DNA from 3 places in the Halobacillus sp. ABH2_015 genome. Region 1 is predicted to be linked to each of the others. Evidence: riboswitches for the same ligand, from Rfam matches in the RefSeq annotation. Region 1 holds a riboswitch; each other region holds the start of a gene.
The links. A riboswitch is a leader RNA that binds a small molecule or an ion and turns the genes downstream of it on or off. The one in region 1 is predicted to bind S-adenosylmethionine.
Positions count from the first base shown of each region.

Region 2: it holds a riboswitch for S-adenosylmethionine, as region 1 does, so the genes downstream of both, msrA (peptide-methionine (S)-S-oxide reductase MsrA) here and metK (methionine adenosyltransferase) in region 1, are expected to answer to the same signal.
Region 3: it holds a riboswitch for S-adenosylmethionine, as region 1 does, so the genes downstream of both, ACXAD6_RS08200 (sulfite exporter TauE/SafE family protein) here and metK (methionine adenosyltransferase) in region 1, are expected to answer to the same signal.

Region 1 is NZ_JBSWUG010000002.1:2,504,560-2,512,277, reverse strand. Features, by position in the region: gene ACXAD6_RS13290 (o-succinylbenzoate--CoA ligase) at 1-474, shown strand, start outside; gene menC (o-succinylbenzoate synthase) at 471-1,574, shown strand; gene ACXAD6_RS13280 (hydrolase) at 1,629-1,940, shown strand; gene ytkD (RNA deprotection pyrophosphohydrolase) at 2,119-2,583, shown strand; gene pckA (phosphoenolpyruvate carboxykinase (ATP)) at 2,628-4,220, opposite strand; SAM riboswitch class I at 4,471-4,577, shown strand; gene metK (methionine adenosyltransferase) at 4,806-6,002, shown strand; gene ACXAD6_RS13260 (gamma carbonic anhydrase) at 6,147-6,659, opposite strand; gene ACXAD6_RS13255 (lysophospholipase) at 6,719-7,501, shown strand; gene ACXAD6_RS13250 (tetraprenyl-beta-curcumene synthase family protein) at 7,514-7,718, shown strand, end outside.
Region 2 is NZ_JBSWUG010000002.1:545,015-552,732, forward strand. Features, by position in the region: gene ppc (phosphoenolpyruvate carboxylase) at 1-388, opposite strand, end outside; gene ACXAD6_RS02680 (GNAT family N-acetyltransferase) at 625-1,140, opposite strand; gene ACXAD6_RS02685 (Na+/H+ antiporter NhaC family protein) at 1,317-2,798, shown strand; gene ACXAD6_RS02690 (DinB family protein) at 2,935-3,471, opposite strand; gene ACXAD6_RS02695 (AIM24 family protein) at 3,604-4,296, shown strand; SAM riboswitch class I at 4,436-4,556, shown strand; gene msrA (peptide-methionine (S)-S-oxide reductase MsrA) at 4,679-5,152, shown strand; gene eutH (ethanolamine utilization protein EutH) at 5,698-6,813, shown strand; gene ACXAD6_RS02710 (peroxiredoxin-like family protein) at 6,839-7,492, shown strand; gene ACXAD6_RS02715 (DUF4190 domain-containing protein) at 7,533-7,718, opposite strand, start outside.
Region 3 is NZ_JBSWUG010000002.1:1,534,273-1,541,990, reverse strand. Features, by position in the region: gene cobA (uroporphyrinogen-III C-methyltransferase) at 1-333, opposite strand, end outside; gene cysC (adenylyl-sulfate kinase) at 335-943, opposite strand; gene sat (sulfate adenylyltransferase) at 949-2,094, opposite strand; gene ACXAD6_RS08205 (phosphoadenylyl-sulfate reductase) at 2,109-2,837, opposite strand; SAM riboswitch class I at 2,925-3,039, opposite strand; SAM riboswitch class I at 3,237-3,339, shown strand; gene ACXAD6_RS08200 (sulfite exporter TauE/SafE family protein) at 3,437-4,345, shown strand; gene ACXAD6_RS08195 (DAK2 domain-containing protein) at 4,550-6,214, opposite strand; gene ACXAD6_RS08190 (Asp23/Gls24 family envelope stress response protein) at 6,246-6,608, opposite strand; gene rpmB (50S ribosomal protein L28) at 6,849-7,037, shown strand; gene spoVM (stage V sporulation protein SpoVM) at 7,203-7,283, opposite strand; gene ACXAD6_RS08175 (thiamine diphosphokinase) at 7,308-7,718, opposite strand, start outside.

The sequences.
Region 1 (7,718 bases):
GACAGTCCGGTTCCCGGGGAGATTGGAGAAATCATTGTCCAAGGTCCGATGGTTTCGAAAGGCTATTATAACCGCCCTGCACGGCAGGAACCTTATATTCATACCGGGGATCTTGGGTATCAGGATGAGGACGGCTTTTTATATGTCGTCGACCGTGTGAAGGATATGATTATTTCCGGCGGTGAAAACGTGTACCCTGCTGAAATAGAAAGCGTGCTTACAGAAATCCCTGGTATTAAAGAGGCCGGCGTTACGGGGCGTCCGGACGATCGCTGGGGGGAAGTGCCGGCAGCTTTCCTTGTGGCGGAGGATGAGACGATCAGGGATGAGGACATCTACCGTTATGTCCATGAAAGGCTGGCGAAATATAAGCAGCCGGCTGATATATACTGGGTTCAGGAGCTGCCGCGAAACGCCTCCAACAAGTTACTGAGAAGGGAATTGTTTTCCCTGACAGAGGGCGGGGACCGATGAAAATCGAGAAAATCATCCTCAAAAAAATTGAGCTGAAGATGAAACATCCCTTCCGTACGAAAAGGGGAAGTCTAACGTCACGTCCGCTTATTATCGTTGAAGCTCACGATCGCTCAGGCTTGACCGGATATGGAGAGGTGACGGCATTTCCAGAGCCTTTTTATACGTATGAAACGACAGCCACGGCATGGCATGTCCTCGAGGGTTTTCTTATCCCTTTGTTGGCGGGAAACGCCCTTTCCCACCCAGCGCAGTTTCAGGAAATCGCAGCTTCCGTGCAGGGCCACCCGATGGCCAAAGCAGGATTGGAAGGCGCTGTCTGGGATCTTTATGCCAAACAGAAGGAAACAAGCCTTGCCTCTTTGATCGGTGGAACGAGGAAGATGGTACAGGCGGGAGCTGTCCTTAGTCTGAGTGACCACCTTGAGCAGGATATTGCTGAACTGCAGATGGAGGGCTATGAAAGGTATAAGCTTAAAATCATCAAAGGGAAGGAACGGGAAATGATTGAATCGGTCCGGGCTGCTTCTCCGGATCTGCCCATTATGATCGACGGGAACGGGCAGTATGATGAAGCGGATATGGAGAATTTGACCGCTTTGGATCGTTATGGCCTGCTGATGATAGAGCAGCCTTTCCGTTCCGGCGATTTTTATCTGCACCAGCAGCTACAGAAACAGATGCAGACACCGATCTGCCTGGATGAATCGGTGACCTCATTTCAAGATGCTGTACAGGCGGTTGAATTGGGAAGCTGCCGGATTATCAATGTGAAAATCAGCCGTGTAGGAGGATTGGCGGCCGCCAAAGAAATCCATGATTTCTGTGCCGCATCCGGAGTACCGGTGTGGTGCGGGGGTATGGTGGAATCAGGGATATCCAAAGCCCATAACCTTGCCCTTGCCTCTCTGCCTAATTTCACCATACCGGGAGACTTGTCCGGGTCGACGCGTTATTTTGAAGCTGATATTGTAAAGCCTCCCTTGAAAGTGCAGAAAGGCGCCTTACCTGTGCCTCAAGGTCATGGGATCGGCATAGAAGTCGATGAGGAAAAGCTGGCAGAGGCAACACAGCTGTCTTCCACCCATCTCCTTTCCTAAATGGACTCATAACCTTTCCCTTCATGGTTCACACTAAGGGAAAGGAGGGTGAAGATGGAACGAGATCAGTATTACATTAACATCGGTACGCGGGAGATTTCAGTAAATCATGATGCTAATAATGATGATTTTATTATCTACGCCACCCCTGAAGAAGTGACGGCTCTGCGTGAAGTGTTTGATGAGATTGCCCAGGCAGACGGCCGGTCCTTTTACAGGGCTCATATTCCATTTATGCCTTACCATCAGGATCAGGATAACGATGATACCGATGAGGATATGCATAAGGCTTTCCAGCAGATCTATGATCTGGGTGATGAAATGACGAAGAAGCATATTGAGGAAATGGGCGTATTGAAAAATTGAGAGAAGGGCCGCTTCCCCTTTTGAAGCGGTTCTTTCGTACATAATCGGGGGATTTTGTGTCGGTACGGACCGGAAATCCTACAAGTAGAGAGGGACTGGTTTGTATTTGCGGCTGCTTATGGTACGATTTAAACAGGAAAGCGAACGTATAACAAGGATTAAAGGCAGTTGAAGAGACATGAAAACTTTTTATGATTTTTATCAAAATCCTGTCCGGTTATCCTTCGAGGATCACCCTTTTTCTGAAGAGCCGAAACATGTGTGGATCATCTGCCGCTTTCGTGATCAGTGGCTGTTAACCCGGCACAAAGACAGAGGGCTCGAATTCCCTGGTGGGAAAGTAGAAGAAGGGGAGACGGCGGAACAGGCAGCAGTAAGAGAAGTGAAAGAAGAAACAGGAGCCGATATTGATGATCTGACTTATCTTGGGCAGTATCATGTCGATGGAAAAGGCGGAACTGTCATCAAGAATGTCTATTTTGCTACAATATCTGAGCTGGCTGATCAGGATCATTATTTTGAAACGCATGGTCCTGTCCTTTTCCGGCATCTGCCGGGAAACTTGAAAAATAACGACCGGTTCAGCTTCATGATGAAGGATGAGGTTCTGCCGGAATGTTTAAAGCGTCTGGAACACCGCTGAACAGAAAAAATCCGCCGTTTGGATAACGGCGGATTTTTTTCTGTTTAGTTTGTGTGGTGGGTCGGGCCGGCCTGTTTGATTTTATCACTGGCATACGTGAACTTTTTGAAGTTGGCATGAAACTTTTCAGCAAGTTCTTTGGCACTTTCATCATAAGCGGCAGGATTGTTCCACGTTTTTCTCGGGAATAAGACTTCGTCCGGTACTCCCGGGCAGTGGGTCGGGATGTGAAGGCCGAACACAGGGTCTTTATAAGTTTCGGCAGAACTCAGTTCACCTTCCAGAGCGGCATGGATCATGGAACGCGTGTAACTCAGTTTGATACGCTCGCCTTCTCCGTAGGCTCCCCCTGACCAGCCTGTATTGACAAGGAAGACGTCCGTATTGAACTGGTCTATTTTCTCTCCGAGCATTTCAGCATATGCTGATGGAGCAAGCGGAAGGAAAGGGGAGCCGAAGCAGGCGGAGAAAGTCGCTTCCGGCTTGGTAATCCCTCTCTCTGTTCCAGCCAGTTTACTCGTATAGCCGCTTAGAAAATGGTACATCGCCTGTTCTTTTGTTAAACGGCTGATTGGTGGGAGGACTCCCGTGGCATCAGCTGTCAAGAAAATGATGGCATTTGGGTGGCCGGCAATACTTGGCTGGACTGTATTATCAATGTGATCCAGTGGGTAGGCGGCCCGTGTATTTTCCGTCAGGCTCGTATCGTCATAATCCGGCGCGTGCGAATCCGGCTGAAGGACGACGTTTTCCAAAACCGAGCCGAAATGAATGGCATCATAGATCTGCGGTTCTTTTTCTTTGGACAGGTTGATGCACTTCGCATAGCATCCCCCTTCAATGTTAAAGACACCGTAGGGGGACCAGGCGTGCTCATCGTCCCCGATCAGGCGGCGCTGAGGATCAGCGGACAGAGTCGTTTTTCCTGTGCCCGACAGACCGAAGAACAGAGCAACGTCGCCTTCTTTGCCGATGTTGGCCGAGCAGTGCATCGGAAGGACGTTCTTTTCCGGAAGCAGGTAGTTCATGACGGAGAAGATGGACTTCTTGATTTCCCCTGCGTATTCTGTTCCTCCGATGAGGACAACGCGGTGTTTAAACGAAACCATGATGAACGCTTCGGAATTCGTACCATCCACGTCAGGATCTGCTTTGAAGGTTGGAGCAGATATGACAGTGAACTCTGTGTCATGCTCCTCCAATTCGGATGCCTCCGGCCGGATGAACATTTGGCGGGCGAATAAGTTGTGCCAGGCGAATTCTGTAAGAACCTGCATAGGAAGGCGGTAGCGCTCATCCGCTCCTGCAAAACCTTTGAAGACGAATAACTCCCTGCGGTCTTTCAAATAATCGAGCACTTTATGGTATAATTTCACAAACGTATCATCGTCAATAGGCTGGTTCACAGCACCCCATTCGACTTTATCTTCGGTTACGTCGTCACGGACAATGAATTTGTCCTTTGGTGAGCGTCCCGTATAGGTACCTGTCGTAGCCTGAACGGCCCCTTTTTCCGTTAGTGTACCTTCATTGCGGTATAAAATCTTTTCCACTAAATGTGGAACAGATAATTGGTGGTGGACATGGTCCTGGGAAAGTAGAAGATTAAGTTCTGACAGTTGGTTTATTGTACTCATATGCATCGTCCCGCCTTTGCAGTTTAATAATGTGAGATTAGTATAACACATTTATTTTAATCGTCCATACTATTCAGTGGATTGTGGGAAAGTTTTCAACACTGCCATATTTCATGGCTGTTATTATCCTATGATGGTTTGAACAGAACGTTTATCCAGGTTGAATCTGGATGGAAGGGGTGCGTCGAAACCCGATGAATCCAATTGACATTAAACACGCTTTTCGATACGATAGCTGAGAACGGAAACTCTCTTATCCAGAGTTGGTGGAGGGACAGGCCCTTTGAAACCCAGCAACCGTCCGCAGGGACATGGTGCTAACCTGAAGCAAGGAGTCAGCTCCTTGGACGATAAGAGCGAAAGGAAGCAGCCCCTTTCCTCGGTATAGGAAGGGTTTTTTCTTTTTATAAGAAGGAAATGTCCATGACCAGGCCTTGCCGCCTGTTTATTATTTCTGACTGAGAACGTGCACGAAAACGTTTTCGGATCCAGGATGACACTATGAAATGAACTTATGTTTTTCTACACATACTGGTAAAGAGTTCCGTCTAATACTTTGTACTTACAGAAGGAGGAGTTTTTAGAATGCCAGCGAACCGCCGGTTATTCACATCAGAATCCGTGACAGAAGGTCATCCGGACAAAATCTGTGACGCTATTTCTGATGCTATTTTAGATGAAATTTTAAAAAACGACCCGAATGCAAGGGTGGCATGTGAGACAACAGTAACTACGGGACTTGTCCTGGTTTCCGGTGAAATCAGTACGAATACCTATGTTGATATTCCATCGATCGTGCGCCAGACGATTAAAGATATTGGATATACACGAGCAAAATACGGCTTTGATGCAGATACATGTGCCGTTTTGACGGCTATTGATGAGCAGTCCCCGGATATCGCAGGGGGAGTGGATGTTGCGCTTGAATCCCGTGAAGGGAAAATGAGCGATGATGAAATAGAAGCCATCGGTGCCGGTGACCAGGGACTGATGTTCGGCTTTGCCAACAATGAAACGCCCGAATTGATGCCGCTGCCTATTTCTCTTGCCCACAAACTTTCCAAGCGTCTTTCTGATGTCCGCAAAGACGGAACACTCGATTACCTTCGTCCTGACGGCAAGACGCAGGTAACGATTGAATATGATGAAAATGATCAGCCGGTCCGCGTGGATACGATTGTTATTTCGACGCAGCACGCTGAAGAAGTCACGCTCGAACAGATCCAGAAGGATTTGAAAGAGCAGGTGATCGGGCCCGTTGTACCGGAAGGCTATATTGATGATGAAACCAAATACTTTATCAATCCGACCGGGCGTTTTGTAATCGGAGGTCCTCAAGGGGACGCCGGTTTAACAGGACGTAAGATCATCGTAGATACGTACGGTGGATATGCGCGTCACGGTGGTGGTGCCTTCAGTGGGAAGGATGCGACCAAAGTGGACCGTTCTGCTGCATACGCGGCTCGTTATGTTGCGAAAAACATCGTAGCTGCAGGTCTTGCGGATACAGTGGAAGTCCAGCTCGCCTATGCAATCGGGGTGGCCCAGCCGGTTTCCATTTCCATCAATACCAGCGGGTCCGGCAAAGTGTCGGAAGAAAAGCTGGTGGACGCTGTGCGTGACTTGTTTGACCTCCGTCCTGCTGGAATCATTAAAATGCTCGATCTTCGTAAACCTATTTACCGTGATACGTCTGCCTACGGCCATTTTGGACGGACAGATGTTGAGTTTCCATGGGAACGTACGGATAAAGCGGAAGAGCTCAGCGGTCGTTTTCAATAAAAAAAAGCTGTTTCCTTGTTGGAGGAAACAGCTTTTTTTATTTTCACGAGTTGCACTAACGGCAGAGTACGCATTGATTTGATACGGCTATCCACTTCCCTCTGTATGTCTTCTGATCATGCAGGCATCGAGCTGAAAAGCATTTCAGCCCCGAAGGTTCTTATAGTACTGCCCTTTTGCGACATACGATTTCCGGATCCGGTCCATTTCCTTGTAATCCTCTTCTGTTAAGGAACGGATCACCTTGGCCGGCCGTCCGAAGGCCAGTGTATCCGGAGGGATTTCTTTTCCGGGCGGAACAAGGCTTCCTGCTCCGATAAAGGCCCGCTCCCCTATGACAGCGCCATCCAGAATCATGGATCCCATGCCGATCAAAGCGTCCTGTTTAATGTGTGCAGAATGCAGGGTAACCTGGTGCCCGACCGTAACGCCGTCTTCCAGTATGAGAGGCTGGTCAGGGCTTTGGTGCAGCATGCTCAGATCCTGGACATTTGTGTTCTTACCGATATGTACCGATGAGACATCGCCGCGGATGACCGTCTTAAACCAGATGCTTGCGTTCTCTTCTATGACAACATCCCCGGTAATGACGGCATCTTCTGCTGTAAAAGCTGATGGGTGGATGAGAGGTCGTTTTCCTTTATATTCGCAAATCATACGAAGCCCCCTTATAATATGAGTAACATCAGTATATCAAATGAAAAGAGGGATCGGCTGTGGAAAAACTGGAATCGGCCCGTGATCGTGCAACCATCATTCTCGTCCATGGCGCTTTTGAGCATATGGGAAGGTATAAGGAACTTGCTGATCGTTTCCGTCAGGACGGTTTTTCGGTGATTTATGGAGACCTGCCGGGGCAGGGGTTGTCTGATGGGAAGAAAGGTCATATCCGTTCGTTTGGTGATTACGTTGAAACCATTCAAAGCTGGTATGAGCAGGCGGATCCGGATAAAAAAATTTTCCTTCTCGGCCACAGCATGGGGGGGTTGGCTGTGATTCGTTTTATGGAGGAAAAGCAGCCGCAGCTGGATGGTGTGATTTTATCTTCTCCTGCTGTACAGATCCGGAATAAAACGGCCCGCCCGCTGGAGGCTTTTTCCTATCTATTGAATGTTTTTACCCCTTCGCTGCGTATGAAAGCGGGACAGAATCCCGAAAATGTAACTAGAAACCAAATCAAGGTTGAAGAATTCCGTCAGGATCCGCTTGTCATTGATAAAGTATCGGTGCGGTGGTACCGTGAGTTTCAAAAGGCGGGAATCCGGGCGTTTCAACAAGTCAGCCGTTTTCCTGATGTGCCTCTTTTAGTGATGCAGGCAGAGGAAGACCTTTTAGTGGATCCGGCACGCACAAAAGAATGGTTCAATCATGTCGATACCAGTGAAAAAAGTTATAAGCTGTGGCCGGGTCTTTACCATGAGATTTTTAATGAACCGGAAAATGACCAGGTCTATCACCATACACGATCTTTTTTGAGCAACATAATAAATGAACGTTAGGAGTGTCCACCCTTGAAGGAGTCCGTTCCAAGCAATGCTGTCCATCTGCTTTACGAAGTGTATCGGAATGTGTTTCCGCGAGTACATAAAGAACTAGCCTATTGGAAAGATGCTGCCTCCCGAATCCCTGATGAAGAATTAAGAACGCAGGCCCAGGCCAGTATCAAGGATAAAACGTTCCATTGCGAAGGTGGGGCGGTTTATTCCGTGCTTTCCG
Region 2 (7,718 bases), 2.0 Mb from region 1:
AAAAGTTGTTGTTTTTCAAATTAACCACGGCACTTTCCAATGAAAAAGGCTGTGCCCCATGATCTTCACGGAGCTGATATTCTCTTCTTCTGCGGATTCTGTGGTTCTGCTCAGCGATATTCACAAGATGGAAATAGATGGAGAATGCGCGGATGACCTGCGAGCGCATAGGAGGCTCGAGGCTCTGGATTTCTTGTTTCAGCTGTTTATAAGTATGCTGTTCAGGGTTTTGGCGTAAGTCTTTGGTCAGCTGGCGGATGGTTTCTACTTTATTTAATAACTCTTCACCGCCGTGATGGACAAGAATGTTTCCAAGCATTTGTCCAAGGGAACGGATATCTCTCCTCAAGGGAGTCGTGTGGTCGTTTGTACTGTTAAGCGTTGTCACAATTTCACCTTCCTGTCAGATCTGTAAAATGGATAGTATTGTGCTTCATAATATTATCAGAATTATTTGTATAGTCAAATGTTCAGCAGTACCCTGTGCTTTTATATGGAAGCAGCGAGGGGGAAGGAATGCTTCCGTAAAGTGTGCTGGCCATAGACATGTAAGCGCTACCTTATAATCTGAGTAAAGAACCTTCTTTTCTATTTTAATTTTTTTTGAAGCAGAAAACAAAGATATCAATGATATGGAAACATCCGCTGATTTTTCCATTCATTTTTGGTGAGGAACATTTCCAGTGTGTGCCAAGGCTGGGTCTCCGTCATTTCCTTATTTTTATCTTGTTCTTTGAATGAGAACCCCGCTTTTTCATATACCCGGAGAGCCGGGGTGTTGAAGGCGAAAACGCCTAAGGTGACGCTCTCCAGATGAAGTCGGTCGAAGGCGTAGGTTGTGATTTCACGCAGCATCCGTGCAGCAACCTTTTTTCCTCTGTGTTCGGGATTCGTTATCACACGACCGATTCTTCCTGTCTTAAGAGGTTCGATCCGGCCGATGGAAATGTGTCCGGCCGGGCTGTCTTCCAACAGAGCTGTGAACGATTGACGGTCCTCCTCATTCAAGTATTTCTCCCACTGGCTCAGGGAGAGGGGGTGCTCAAAACCGGAGCCGCTCCATTGTTTCAGCTCGTCCTTTGACCTGATCCATTGACTGATCGTTTCAAAATCTTCCATTTTTGCCTGCCTTAATTTCATAATATAACTCCTTTATAACCAATGGTCTGTTCAGATACTATTACTGATCAGAGGTTTCTGTGCTTTCCAGATGATATCCTGATTTGCTTTAAAGTGGTAACAATTCAGCTGTTTATATTCCATCATATCAGGTGGTAAACTATACAAGGTTAAGTAATTGTTGAGGAGGGAATCAGATGGCTGATCAAGAGGGAAGAAATGAAGAAGTCATCGATGAAGCCTTAGGAGAAAAAGAAATCAAACGCCTGGAGTTCCATGGCGGGGTATTTGCTGCAACGATTCCTTTGGTTTTCTTTATCATTTGGGCCATTGTCTTAAGTGTGGCAGGTCTTGTTACAGAGCAGGGGCTTGTCTTAGGAATTGTGATTGGAATCGGCCTCGGTCTGTTCTTTACTAAATCGAAATGGTCAGATTATGCGCAGAGTCTGATTACAGGGATGGCTCAGCCGGTAGGGATCGTTTCGATCATTGCCTGGTTCTGGGCCGGCATGTTTGCAAATATGCTGTCTGCCGGAGGACTGGTGGATGGTCTGATCTGGTTCGGCTTCCAAACAGGGCTGGAAGGTGGAGCTTTCGTCGGTATTACGTTTCTGCTCGCCGGCTTATTTTCCACAGCCGTAGGAACTGGATACGGTACGGTAGCCACGTTCGGTGTGCTTATGTATCCAGCTGGTGTCATATTAGGAGCGGATCCGGTGCTGCTTGTTGCAGCGATTTTAAGTGGAGCTGTATTCGGGGATAACCTGGCGCCTGTTTCTGACACAACGATCGTCTCTGCAACGACACAGGAAGCGGATGTCCCTGGAGTTGTCCGTTCCCGTTTTAAATACTCCATGGCGGCTGCTGTTCCGGCAATGATTCTTTTCATTGTTTTCGGCGGCGGTGGGGAACAAGGAAGCCAGCAGGTGATCAATGACCTGCAGAGCCAGGTGTCACCCAACGGTCTGTTGATGCTGGTGCCATTTGTACTCGTTCTTATCCTGGCGCTGAGAGGCCAGCATCTTCTGACGTCCTTATCATGGGGGATTCTTGCATCCGTGGCTTTCATATATTTGAGTGGCATATCCTTAAAGGAAGTGCTGTATATTCATTTCAATGAAGCAGGAGACCCTGTGATTGAAGGGGCCCTTATTGATGGAATCAGCGGATATTTCAATATGGCTGTTTTGATCCTGTTCATTCTTGCGGCGGCTTACATGCTTGAAGTAGGAGGGACGATGGAAGTGATTAAGAACTTCTTCCTCCGCATCATCAATGGTGTAGTCCGCAGAGCTGAACTCGCCATCTTTGGTATTGTAGCTTTCTTGAATGCCTTCATCACAATCAACACAGCGGCGGAAATTGCAGCGGCTCCGTTTGTGAGGAAAATCGGGAAGGAATTGAATATCCATCCATACCGGCGGGCCAACTTCCTGGATACAGTGACCTCTTCCCTGGGGTATATTTTCCCTTGGAGTGGTGGTGTCCTGCTTGCCTGGGCCACGGTTCAGGGAGCGGCAGACAAGTATGACTTCCTCCCCGTCGTTTCGCCTGGTGAAGTATTCCCGTATGTGTTCCAAGGATGGCTCCTTCTGCTTGTTATGCTGATCGCAGCATGGACAGGATGGGGGCTCCGTTACACCGGGAAGAACGGCGAAGAAGTGAAGCCTGAAAAGTAAACAGGATCGTCAAAGATAGAAAAAGCGCAGAGATTCGTCTCTGCGCTTTTCAACTGTAGACAAGAGACTGGACTTGTCATCCAGTGGATCTGTAGGTGGTGTGGAGAGATTTACCTCTGCGTGTTTTTCTACGCGTTTATAAAGCTTCCACAGTTTCTTTCATTTGATCAAGGTGGCGGAGTTCGTGCCAGCCGATGAATTCAATCCACTGCACCAAGTCCATGTCTCCGAAAGCGGGGTGGGGAAACACACGGTTCTTCAATGTTTCTTCATCTTTGTTATGAATGAGGAATAACGTAGCTTCCCTTGTTTTTTTCAATCCATCCTCGGCTTCTGCAATCGTTTGGCACGTACCTTCAGGCCGGACGGACTCAGGGGCTTCCACCTTGTAGTCCCTTTCCGTCGTCCGGTGGATCGGTTTTTCGGAAGTCTGCTGGATATCTCCCTGCTTTACTGCCTGCTTGATCTGGTAGACGACAAGTTGTTCCATCAGGTACAGGTGCTCCAGAATTTCAAGGACCGACCATTTTCCTTCCCCGGGCTTCTGTGCTGCCATTTCGTCAGAGACGGAATGGGCATACTCCAACAGCTGTTTTCTTTTCTCATCAAGACCATACATAAACAGGTCCTCCTCGTCCTTAGGTTGTTTGAATAGATCAAATAGAATCATCATTCCCCTGCCAGGTGGTGATGAAACCTTTCCTCCATTGTAAACGTAAAACGATAGACAAAGGTTTCATAAATGGTCTAACCCACCCCGGGGTGTGGTATAGAACTATAACCTACATAAAAGGAGGAATCTGTCATGGCAGACTATTCGATTGAGGAGTTTATCAGGGCGACGAAACAGGATGATTCAGAAAATGATTATTTTGAGCTGGAAACCCCGCGTATTCTCGAGGTGAACCTGATGGATCAGGTCTGGGCGAAATCCGGGGCCATGATTTCCTATAATGGGAATATCAAGTTTGAGAGAGAAGGGATTCTGGAGCACGGTGTAGGAAAAATGTTCAAGAAGGCGTTGACGGGAGAAGGCAGTTCGCTGATGAAAGCGACAGGGCGCGGACGTTTGTATCTCGCTGATCAGGGGAAAAAGATTACGATTTTTGACTTGGATAATGAAACCATTACAGTCAACGGTAACGATCTTCTCGCCTTTGAGCCGAGCATCGACTGGGATATCAAGCTGATGAAAAAAGTGGCCGGGATGGTTTCCGGCGGTCTGTTTAACGTGACCTTGAATGGCAGCGGACGTGTGGCTGTCACCTCCCATTACGAACCACTGACATTGCTCGTACGCCCGGGAGAACCGGTTATTACGGATCCTCATGCGACCGTAGCCTGGTCCGGGCATTTGGAGCCGAATTTCAAGACGGATGTAAGCTTTAAAACGTTTATCGGACGGGGAAGCGGGGAATCTATTCAAATGCAGTTCGAAGGAGAAGGTTTTGTCATCGTCCAGCCGTATGAAGAAATTGAAACAACAGGCAGTCAGTAAGACTTTTCTTTTGCGTGGACTGGCATAGTCATGCTAAAGTGTGAATACAATGATGATACAAAAAGAATCATCATTTATCCTTTACTTCGTTACTGAAACGTAGTATATTGATAATCAACATTAAATAAATAACGGAAACTTCTTATCCAGAGAGGCGGAGGGACTGGCCCTTTGATGCCCGGCAACCATCGAATCAATCCACGGATTGACGAGAACGGTGCCAATTCCTGTAGGATGAACACCATCCTAAAAGATGAGAGGATCGTACGGATTGATACGAACCCCTTTTCTTATGTGGATAAGAAAAGGGGTTTTTTGCATATCAGCATACCCGTCATGGCTCTCGATAGAAGTTGCGTTAAAGGAAAGGGAAGATGTAGATATGGCAACAGCAATTTTCGGCGCAGGATGTTTTTGGGGAGTAGAAGCATTTTTTGAGAAATTCGAAGGGGTAACGGCAACAACCGTCGGTTACATCGGGGGACATCTCGAAAACCCTTCCTATGAAGAAGTGAAACAGGGAAATACCGGTCATGCGGAAGCTGTCCGTATCGAATATAATCCTGCTGTCATTACGTATGCCAAACTGGTCAATATCTTTTTTGAAGCTCACGACCCGACACAGGTAAATCGTCAGGGCATTGATGTAGGACATCAATACCGTTCAGTGATCTTCTATACAGATGCAAGCCAGAAGTACATTGCAGAAGAAAAAATCAAAGAATGGAGTGCCAAAGGCATCTTCAAGCGTTCAATCGCTACACAGGTGGAAGAGGCTTCTTCTTTCTTTGAAGCAGAAGAGCATCACCAGAAGTACATTCAAAAACATGGCTCCGCAGCCTGTTCCATCGGCTGATGAAAAGCCCCACACTGAGGGGTTCAGCTTGTAGAGAAACCCCTGTTTCTTTACAAGCTTTTTTCTTTCTTCCCGAAAGGAGCGGTGCCCTTTCCGCGGACGAGCGAACGAGCTTCCTCGCAACACCCACGCTCGGCGGTCTCGGACCACTCGTTCTTCCGCAGGAGTGGAAAGGGCACCGCTCCTTGGGAGTTCTCTAACATCGAACAAGACTCTCCTTCACCCCGCTCATCCTTGCTGGATGGAGGAGAGGCTTGTTCATATTCCGGCAGCCAGCCGTTATCAGCGTCTGTTCTTTTCCTTTTTTTCCACGCAAGTGCGCAACAGCGCAGCCCGTGCCGTTCTTTTGAATCTGAGAACCTGCGTAGGGCGTGCCCGCGGCATTCATATACCGATAAGCGGAAAGTGGCCCTTCCCACGACTCATGGACAACTCTAACTGGTTAACACAGGATTTTTCTATAGCCAGAGCCCCTCAGTGAGGGGGCTTTTTTTATGGGGGAAAGTTCACTAGAATGGAGGAGATGAAGAGAGGAGGGAGAGGCTGTGTTGAATGATATCATCCTTATGGTCATGTGCGCCTTTATGGTTCTTGGAGCTCTTGATTACTACATATTGAATCACCGCCTTGCCTTAGGATGGCGTTTTTATGAAGCCTTTATGATGATGGGTCCTCTGGCCTTGTCCATGGTGGGGATCATCTCTCTGGCCCCGGTGCTGTCCAGATGGCTCGCGCCGGTCGTCACTCCATTGTTCCAGGCTGCAGGAGCTGATCCTTCGATGTTTGCTTCTATGCTGCTTGCCATTGATATGGGGGCTTATCCTCTGGCGGAATCGCTCGCGGCAGACAAAGGAGCGGCTGTTTTTTCGTGGGCTCTGCTTGGGACGATGATGGGCCCTACGCTTGTGTTTACCATTCCAGTTGCCTTGACCGTTGTAGCAAAAAAAGATCATCCTTTTTTCGCAAAGGGAATTCTTGCAGGAATGGTGACGATTCCAATCGGTTGTTTCATCGGCGGGTGGACAGCCGGCTATGAACCGGGGTGGATGCTTAGAAATCTGCTTCCGGCCATGATTCTATCCCTTTTCATCGCCGCCGGTCTCTGGCTCTTCACAGCCTTGACCATTCGTCTGTTTTCCTATTTCGGCAAAGCGGTCGAAATCATTATTATTTCAGGGCTTGCTCTCATCATTATTGAAACGTTAACAGGTATAACGGTTCTCCCCGGTATGGCTCCGTTATCAGAAGGGATGCTCATCGTGGGTAAAATCACTGTCACACTTGCAGGGGCTTATCCGCTGGTGGCGTTTATCAGCAGGCACGGCGAAAAAGTGCTCACCCGTGCGGGAAGACGTCTCGGGATGAACGCGGTATCGATGACAGGATTCATCGCATCGCTTGCTCATCATTTGCCGATGCTTGCCGTCATGAAGGACATGGACGATAGAGGGAAGACCATCAATGCGGCCTTTGCAGTCAGCGGAGCATTCGTATTCGGAAGCCACTTCGCATTTGTGGCCGGCGTCCAGCCGGACATGATACTTCCGGTGATCGTGGGCAAATTAAGTGCAGGTATTCTTGCTGTGAGTTTAGCCCTGATTCTAACGAGACAAGACGTTTCATTTTATGAAGAAGAAGATTCTTCGTATAATGAAGATTGAAATTGATCATAAAGGAGTTTTTCAAATGACGACAGATATGCGCAGACAATTTGACCAATACATCGAGAAATTCAAACAGAATGCCTCCCAGGAAGTTCAGGACAAAATGAGCGACGCCATTAATGAATTGGAAGCCTCTGAAGAGGGGAACGGTCTTTCCAAAGGAGAAAAAGCCCCGGACTTCATCCTTCCAGATGCCAAAGGTGGTCAGGTTCAGCTTTCCGAACAGCTGAAGCAGGGTCCTGCTATCGTAACTTTCTACCGCGGCGGCTGGTGCCCTTACTGCAACATGGAGCTGCGTGCCTATCAGGAAATCATGGATGATATTCATAATGAAGGAGCTCAGCTGATTGCTATCAGCCCGCAGACGCCGGATCAATCCATGACTACTCAGGAGAAAAACGACCTGGAGTATCACGTTTTGAGTGATGTTGGAAACAAAGTTGCTCAGCAGTTCAACCTTGTTTATGAGCTCCCGGATTATCTTGTAGATGTGTATAAGGATAAAGGATTGAATGTAGACAAGCATAATGGAGACGATTCCTGGACGCTTCCAGTATCCGCTACCTACATCATTGATACAGATGGTACGGTTGTATACGAATATACAAAATCTGACTATAAAGACCGTGCAGAACCTTCTGAAGTTCTCCAAGAGCTGAAAAAAGTAAACGCATAAGTCCAAAAAGATGCCCTCCATGGATGTGGAGGGCGTTTTTTTATGAGTGGAAAAATCCGAAAAGGTAGAAGCCGGCTGCCAGCATCAGCAGGACACTGACCTGGATGCAGATGCCAATGATGGAACAGATTTTTCCTGCCGTCGCAAAGTGCCGGCCGTTTTCTTTTTCCTCCTCTTCGCTGCGTAAGAAGGCATTGGCCATCACGATGCCGATGATGCCTGTTAT
Region 3 (7,718 bases), 970 kb from region 1:
CTCAAAAGGAATGGACCTTTTTGCAAGAGCTTCTGCTTCTTCCCCTCCGCGGCCGAACACAAATGGATCTCCTCCTTTAAGGCGTGTGACCACTTTCCCTTGAAGGGCGTATTTGACAAGAAGATGATTGATGGTTGACTGGGACAGTGCGTGATGATCGGGCCTTTTCCCACAGAAGACGAGCTCTGCCCCTGCTTTCGTTTCCTCAAGAAGATCCTGATTGATGAGCCTGTCATACAGAACAACATCAGCCTTCTGGACAGCTTTAAGACCTTTCACGGTAATCAAATCAATGTCTCCAGGACCTGCACCTACGATATATACTTTGGTCACGTTATCCCTCCTTGTCGTTCAGCCACTTTTTATCAATAAGAAGTTGAAAAATCTGTTCCGCACAGGTTTGGATGGAATGCTGGTCAGACCGAACGACACATTCCGGATTCACCGGTGCCTCGTAAGGAGCATCCACCCCGGTAAAACCGGAGATTTCCCCAGCCCTTGCTTTTTTATACAGTCCTTTAGGATCCCGGCTTTCACATTCCTCCACAGGACAGTCGACAAAGACTTCCATGAATTCTTCCTCTTCCAAAAGGGATCGGACCCGGTCACGGTCCTCCCTGTATGGAGAAATAAAAGCCGTCAAAACGATGGAACCATTGTCTGTGAACAATTTGGATACTTCACCGATCCGACGGATGTTCTCTGTCCGGTCGGCTTCAGAAAAACCAAGATCCCGATTTAATCCATGACGAACGTTATCCCCGTCAAGCAGGTAGGTTTGGATGCCGTGCTCAAAAAGAAGGCGGTTCAAATGGTTGGCAATGCTGGATTTACCAGCCCCTGAGAGACCGGTGAACCAGAGCACACCACTGAAATGACCATTTTTACTCCGGTAATCCTTTTTTTGGACGGCAGCTTCATGCCATGTTAAATTCGTTGCCATTCCATTCACCCCTTTACATCCGCTGTCTGTTGTTTAAGCCCTTCAATCAGCACTTCCACGACCTCCGGACGGCTGAACGTTTTCGGTGGTTTCTGGCCGCTCCGAAGCAGCTCGCGCACTTTTGTTCCTGATAAAATTACGTGATGCTCCTTGCTGTGGGGGCAGGTTTTATGAGAAGCCATTGCTTCACAGGCTTTGCAGTAGAAGCTGTGCTCAAAAAAGACCGGGGTTATTTCCAGCTCTCCTTCTTCAAAGTGGCTGAAGATTTTTTGAGCGTCATATGTACCATAGTAATCGCCGACACCTGCATGATCCCTCCCGACTATGAAATGGGAGCAGCCGAAATTCTTCCGGACAATCGCATGGAAGATGGCTTCCCGCGGGCCTGCATAGCGCATGGCCGCATTAAAAACAGCCAGCGTCACCCGGTTTTCCGGATAATATTCATCCAAGAGTACCTCATAACTTCTCATGCGCACATCACTCGGGATATCGTCGCTTTTCGTTTCTCCTACGAGCGGATTCAGAAATAGTCCATCTACGCTTTCCAGGGCCGCTTTTTGGATATATTCATGAGCACGGTGAACAGGATTACGCGTTTGGAAACCGACAACCTTTTCCCATCCGGCCTGTTGGAATCGTTCTCTTGTCTCTTCGGGATCAAGGTAGTAATGGTCTGAATGCTCCCGCTCCGGACGATGGAATACGTCAATTCTGCCACCGACATAATAATCCGGGCGCTTGTAAAGTTTACTGACCCCCGGGTGAGCGTCTTCTGTCGTTAAGTAAACATTTGCAGCTTCTTTCTGTTTATCCGGCTTGTAAATGTCTTCGATTTCGATCACACCGTAGATTGCCCCATCTTTCACAAGAGCCGCTTGACCATGTAACGAACGGGCCTGCTCTTCAGAAACAGGCAGTGTGATCGGGAGACTCCAGGGAGTGCCGTCTTTCAAACGAAGATTTTCAACGACGTGATCATAATCTTCCCTTGTTAAAAATCCTTGAAGCGGACTGTATGCCCCATTAGCGATTAAATCGATATCACTCAACGCCATCGCATCAAGCTCGATCCTTTGTTCCGGAAGCGTATCCGGCTGTGCTGTAAAACGATTGATTAACTGCCCGCCATGCGGTTGAATAATGGACATCATTCATCTCTCCTTTATTGTTTCGTATCTCCCGCTGTGTGGAGTCCACACTCGGTTTTATCAAATCCCTGCCATCTTCCTGAACGGCCGTCATCCAGCGCTTTCGCTGTGCAGGGGATGCAGCCGACACTTGGATAGCTTTGGTCATGTAATTCATTGTAATCCAAGCTATTTAGTCGGATATAAGTCCATACGTCTTCCCATGTCCAGTGAATTAAGGGGCATACCTTGATGGACTGGAAGCGTTCGTCCTTGTTGACGAAGTTCGTATGACTCCGGCTTGCAGATTGTTCTCTTCTTAATCCCGACATCCAGGCCGCCGCTCCTGTCAGGGCTTCTTCCAGCGGTTTGATTTTTCTGATGGCACAGCATTGGTCGGGATTCCTTTTCCAAAGGGCCGGACCATATTCCTCTGCCTGTTCTTCCACTGTCAATTCCGGCTTTTTCATATGGATGTTCAAATCCGGATACCTCTTTTTCACTTTGTCTATCAAATCATAGGTTTCCTGGAAATGAAGTCCAGTGTCCAGAAAAACGACGTCGGCATCCGGCTGTGCCTTTGCAATGAAGTCAAGCAGTACGATCGCTTCAGCACCGAAGCTGCACGCATAAACGAGCTGTTTTCCATAATGCCCGTAAGCCCATTGAATCACACTCTCTGCCCCTTTGTGTCCATCATCAATATCCATATGAAGTAAAGGATCCCCGGTGAATGTTCCATATGTCGGTGCACTCGTATTCATAAGCTCCTCCTTTCTTATCTTCAACAAAAAAACCTTTCTTCTGATGGTAAGAAGAAAGGAGAGTCATTATACATGATTCAACCGTTCTTCTTATCCTTCCAAGTGTTGATCACCTGCTGGAATTGGCACAGCTTCTGTTCATGACGACAGATCCGTTGCCGAGGCTTCCAAGGGCCAGTCCCTCCACCTCTCTCGATAAGAAAAATGTTTCCAGATTTTGTTCAAAAGATTTGATTCAAATATTAGACCCGATTTAAAGATATGTCAACATGCATTTTAAATATTACTAGTTTTCTGTTTATTTTATTGTAAACCATTGACAAATCGTCATCCATGTTTTAGCTTTGAATATATTATTCATGTACTTAGGAATTCCGCTTTCAGCGCGGGCTACATAAATCCTTATAAAGAGCCGGGGGAGGAAACTGGTCTGATGATCCCGCAGCAACCTCACATTGGAAAAGGTGCTCATTCCAGCAGACGGTGGTCTGAAAGATAAGGAGAGGAAGCTTGACCTCTTCTGGATGAAGAGGTTTTTTTGTGCCTCTTCATGGTTAAAACCAAGTAATCTTATGTGTTTAATCAAAAGGAGAGGTACGATGAAGAAATTACTTATATTTTCACTGGTTGGATTCTTTGCTCAATTGATGGATGGAGCCCTCGGAATGGGATTTGGTTTAAGCTCCTCCACCATCCTCCTCGCCTATGGAATGGCTCCGGCGGTGGCCTCCGCCTCTATTCATTTGTCCCAGATTGCTACAACGGCAGCTTCCGGGTTTTCCCATTATAAATTCGGCAACGTGGATAAGCGTCTCGTTTTGACTCTTGCTCTCCCCGGAGGGATCAGTGCCTTTGCCGGGGCTGCTCTGCTCAGCTGGATTCCAGGTGAGCTGATCCGTCCGTACATTTCCGTTTTTTTACTAGGGCTTGGCGTTTATGTGGTCATCCGCTTTTTACTGATGAATCGAGTGAAGCCCTTGCATACAGAAAAAAGACCATTTCGACGGCGCTTCTTGTTTCCCTTAGGTTTTCTGGGCGGTTTTCTTGATGCCGTGGGCGGCGGGGGTTGGGGGCCGGTAAATACACCTGTTCTCTTATCCAGCAAAGGAATCCTTCCCAGAAAAGTCATCGGCACCGTAGATACAAGTGAATTCATCGTTACTTTATCTGCTACGGCCGGCTTCCTGATCTTCCTTGGGTGGGAAGAGCTGAGCTGGATGCTTGTGCTCGCCTTTGTGATCGGTGGCGTTATTGCAGCCCCCCTCGCTGCCTGGCTTGTGAAAAAACTCCCCCCTCTCGTGCTTGGGGTAGCGGCGGGTGGATTTATCATTTTGACGAACAGCCGGACCCTGCTCACCTATGCCACATGGAGTGAACAGACCTTAGTTATCATCTACAGCCTGCTTCTTGCCGGATATGCTGCTGCCGTTATCTTCTCAGTTCGAAAATATATTCAACGGCACCGGCACCCGCAGACGGAAACACGGTTAAAAAAAGCGCAGTTCTAATGGAGAACTGCGCTTTCAGCTTATAGAATGACAAGCTTAGAAAACAAACCGCCAAGGCGTTTGTCTAATGGTCGATCAATATCCTCTGTGAAACCATTTCTTTCATCTCCGCTCCTGCATTCAGACCATAGACCATTACAAAAGGCTGCCGGGAAAAATCCCGACAGCCTGCGAACGCTGTTCTAAATCCAGAAGCGCTGCATTTTATTCGATAGAGAAGATATAGCTGTAAATCGGCTGGCCACCATGGTGGATTTCCACCTCTAAATCTTCAAAGGTTTCTTCCACATAAGCTTCCAGTTCAGCCACATCCTTATCGTCCACATCTTCCCCTGTAAGAATAGTAAGGATTTCATCTTCATCCTCATCAATCATCTGGTTCAGCAGTGTTTTCGCTGTTGTGAGGGCGTCTTTATCGGTAGCTGATATCTTCCCGTCGGAAATCCCCATAAAATGACCCTTTTCAATATCAAGTCCGTCAATCTGGGTGTCCCGGACGGCATAGGTAATCTGCCCCGTCTTCACTTCTGACATCAAACTGGTCATTTCTTCTTTGTTCGTATCGAGATCTGCTTCAGGATTGAAACCAAGCATAGCACTCATCCCTTGAGGAATGGTCTTCGTCGGGATGACAGCCACTTCCGCTTCCGCCATCTCTGCAGCCTGTTCTGCTGCCATCACGATGTTTTTGTTATTCGGAAGAATGAACACGCGTTCTGCATGCGCTTCTTTAATAGCCTCCGATAAGTCCTGGGTACTAGGATTCATCGTTTGACCACCCTGGATGATTACTGTGGCTCCGAGGCTTTCGAAAAGTTTCTTCATCCCCTCGCCCATACTGACGGTGACAATACCATATGGCACTTTTTTCTCAGGCACGGCTTTTTCTTTCTTATTACCTACGAGGGACGTATGCTGCTCCCTCATGTTTTCAATCTTCATATTGATCAGGCTTCCATACTTCTGTCCAAGCGTCATAGCTTCACCCGGGTACTCGACATGGACGTGAACTTTGACCAGTTCTTCGTCAGACACGACGAGCAGGGAATCACCGAATTCACTCAGCTGATTACGGAAAGCTTCTTCATCATAAGGATTCTCAGCAAGCTTATCCTCTTCGAATTTCACCATGAACTCCGTACAATAGCCGTAATGGATATCTTCGGTATTCATGAAGTCCTGGGCAAGTTTATGGTGTTCGGCGTTTACCATTTCATTCATGGAAACCAATTCTTCAACATCCGGCATTTCCTCGCCTTTCAAGTTGGCCAGAAATCCTTCATAAATGGTAACAAGTCCCTGGCCCCCGCTGTCGACCACACCGACTTCCTTTAGAACCGGAAGAAGTTCTGGTGTCCGCTTCAAGGAAGCTTTGGCTGCTTTTACGACACCTTCCATGAATGGAATGAAGTCCTCTTCTTTTTCAGCGATTTCCACAGATGCTTCCGCTGCTTCACGGGCAACAGTTAAGATCGTTCCTTCCACAGGTTTCATCACAGCTTTATAAGCTGTTTTCACACCACCCTGCAGGGCCTCAGAGAAATCCCGGGTCGTTAACACTTCTTTATTCTCAATGGCTTTTGCAAAGCCGCGGAAGACCTGGGAAAGAATTACTCCTGAATTTCCACGCGCACCCATAAGAAGACCTTTGGACAGGGAAGTGGAAACTGCTCCTGCATGGTCCTGGGAAACGTTTCTCACCTCGTCCGCTCCGGAGGTCATGGAAAGATTCATATTTGTTCCTGTATCCCCGTCAGGTACAGGAAATACATTCAGCGCATCGATCATCTGCGAATTCTGCTTTAAATAATGCGCTCCTTGTAAAATCATCTCGGCTAATGTTCTGCCGTCAAGCTTTTGTAACGTCACACTTACTTCCTCCTTTGACTGCAACTGCAACCTATTCGCTTGTCACGCGGACTCCCTGGATGAAAATATTGACAGAGTCAACGGACAATCCGACTGTTTTGTTTAATGTGTATTTTACTTGGGATTGGACGTTATGAGCGACTTCCGATATCTTTGTACCGTAGCTCACAATAATATACATATCAATGTGGAGGCGATCTTCTTCCTGTCTGACAACGACACCCCGGGAAAAGTTCTCTTTACGGAGCATTTCAGCCAGCCCGTCCCGCAGCTGGTTTTTAGAAGCCATGCCGACGATTCCGTAGCACTCTACAGCTGCTCCTCCAGCAATCGTTGAAATAACTTCATTGCTAATCGTTATATGGCCGTATTGGTTGTTCAAATCCACAGACATATAGATCCTCCTTTAGATTCCTCAATTTCTCTCCTAATTATAACACAAGTGAAGGGTGTTGAATTTGTGTTGACTGTTGAAAATAAGCCGGTTATCCCCTAATATACTTTGAAACAATTCAATCTGTCTGTCAAGAAAAAATTCTTGATATAATTGTCCGGAGATTATTGCAAAGCCTACATACATATGATAAAGTTACTAAGTATCTGATGATTTTTGTATGTAACAGGAGGGATTTTCATGGCACGAAGAAGTGTTCTATCTGGTAAAGGTACACGCGCAGGTAACCACCGTTCACACGCGATGAACGCTAATAAACGTAAATTCAAAGCAAATGTTCAAAAAGTACGTATCCTTGTGGATGGCAAGCCTCAGAAAGTTTACGTAACAGCGCGTGAACTTAAATCTGGTAAAGTCCAGCGCGTATAATGACAAGTTGAAAAAAGCACCCGTTCTGCGGGTGCTTTTTTTCTTGCCTTTATATGATTATGGCAGTCCCCGGGACCATCTCCTCCATTCCCAAAGACCACCGAATCGCATCAGGGCCTTCCGGGAGACACTTATTCTCTCCCTTCAGGCACGTATGACCCGGAGCTAATCCTTTTTAAAAGTACTTATGACTGCGCGCACTATCCCCCCGACAAAACGCGGGAGTTTAATGGTGTAAAATTTCAAAAGAGCCCCCTCCTCCTAAGTGAACTAATGCGAACGCCCTTTTCCGTGATCCATTGAGTCTGTACTTCTTATTACTAAGAGTATGCCTGACTCAAATGAAAAAGTACCTGTATCTTCAACGAGCCTGTTGGAGATGCATAAGGTGGACCCGAAGGGCAGATACGCCCGGGAAAGTGGATAATAAAAGCCGTTGAGCGTAAGCTCCTTCACCTCCAGGGTCACAGGAAGAAAAGATAGATAGGGATACTGTGGGTCCTCTTTGATTTTATGCGAACCGGACCCTGCTATTTCCACCTGGTTCTGATGATCCACAATAACCGCCTTCACCCCTTTTTTCATTAACGGATACAACAGCTGAATGTTCGCCTGGGAATGATCCATCCTTCCCCCTGTTACTCCGAGTAATACGATATGCTCGGCTTTCCGGTTCAGTGC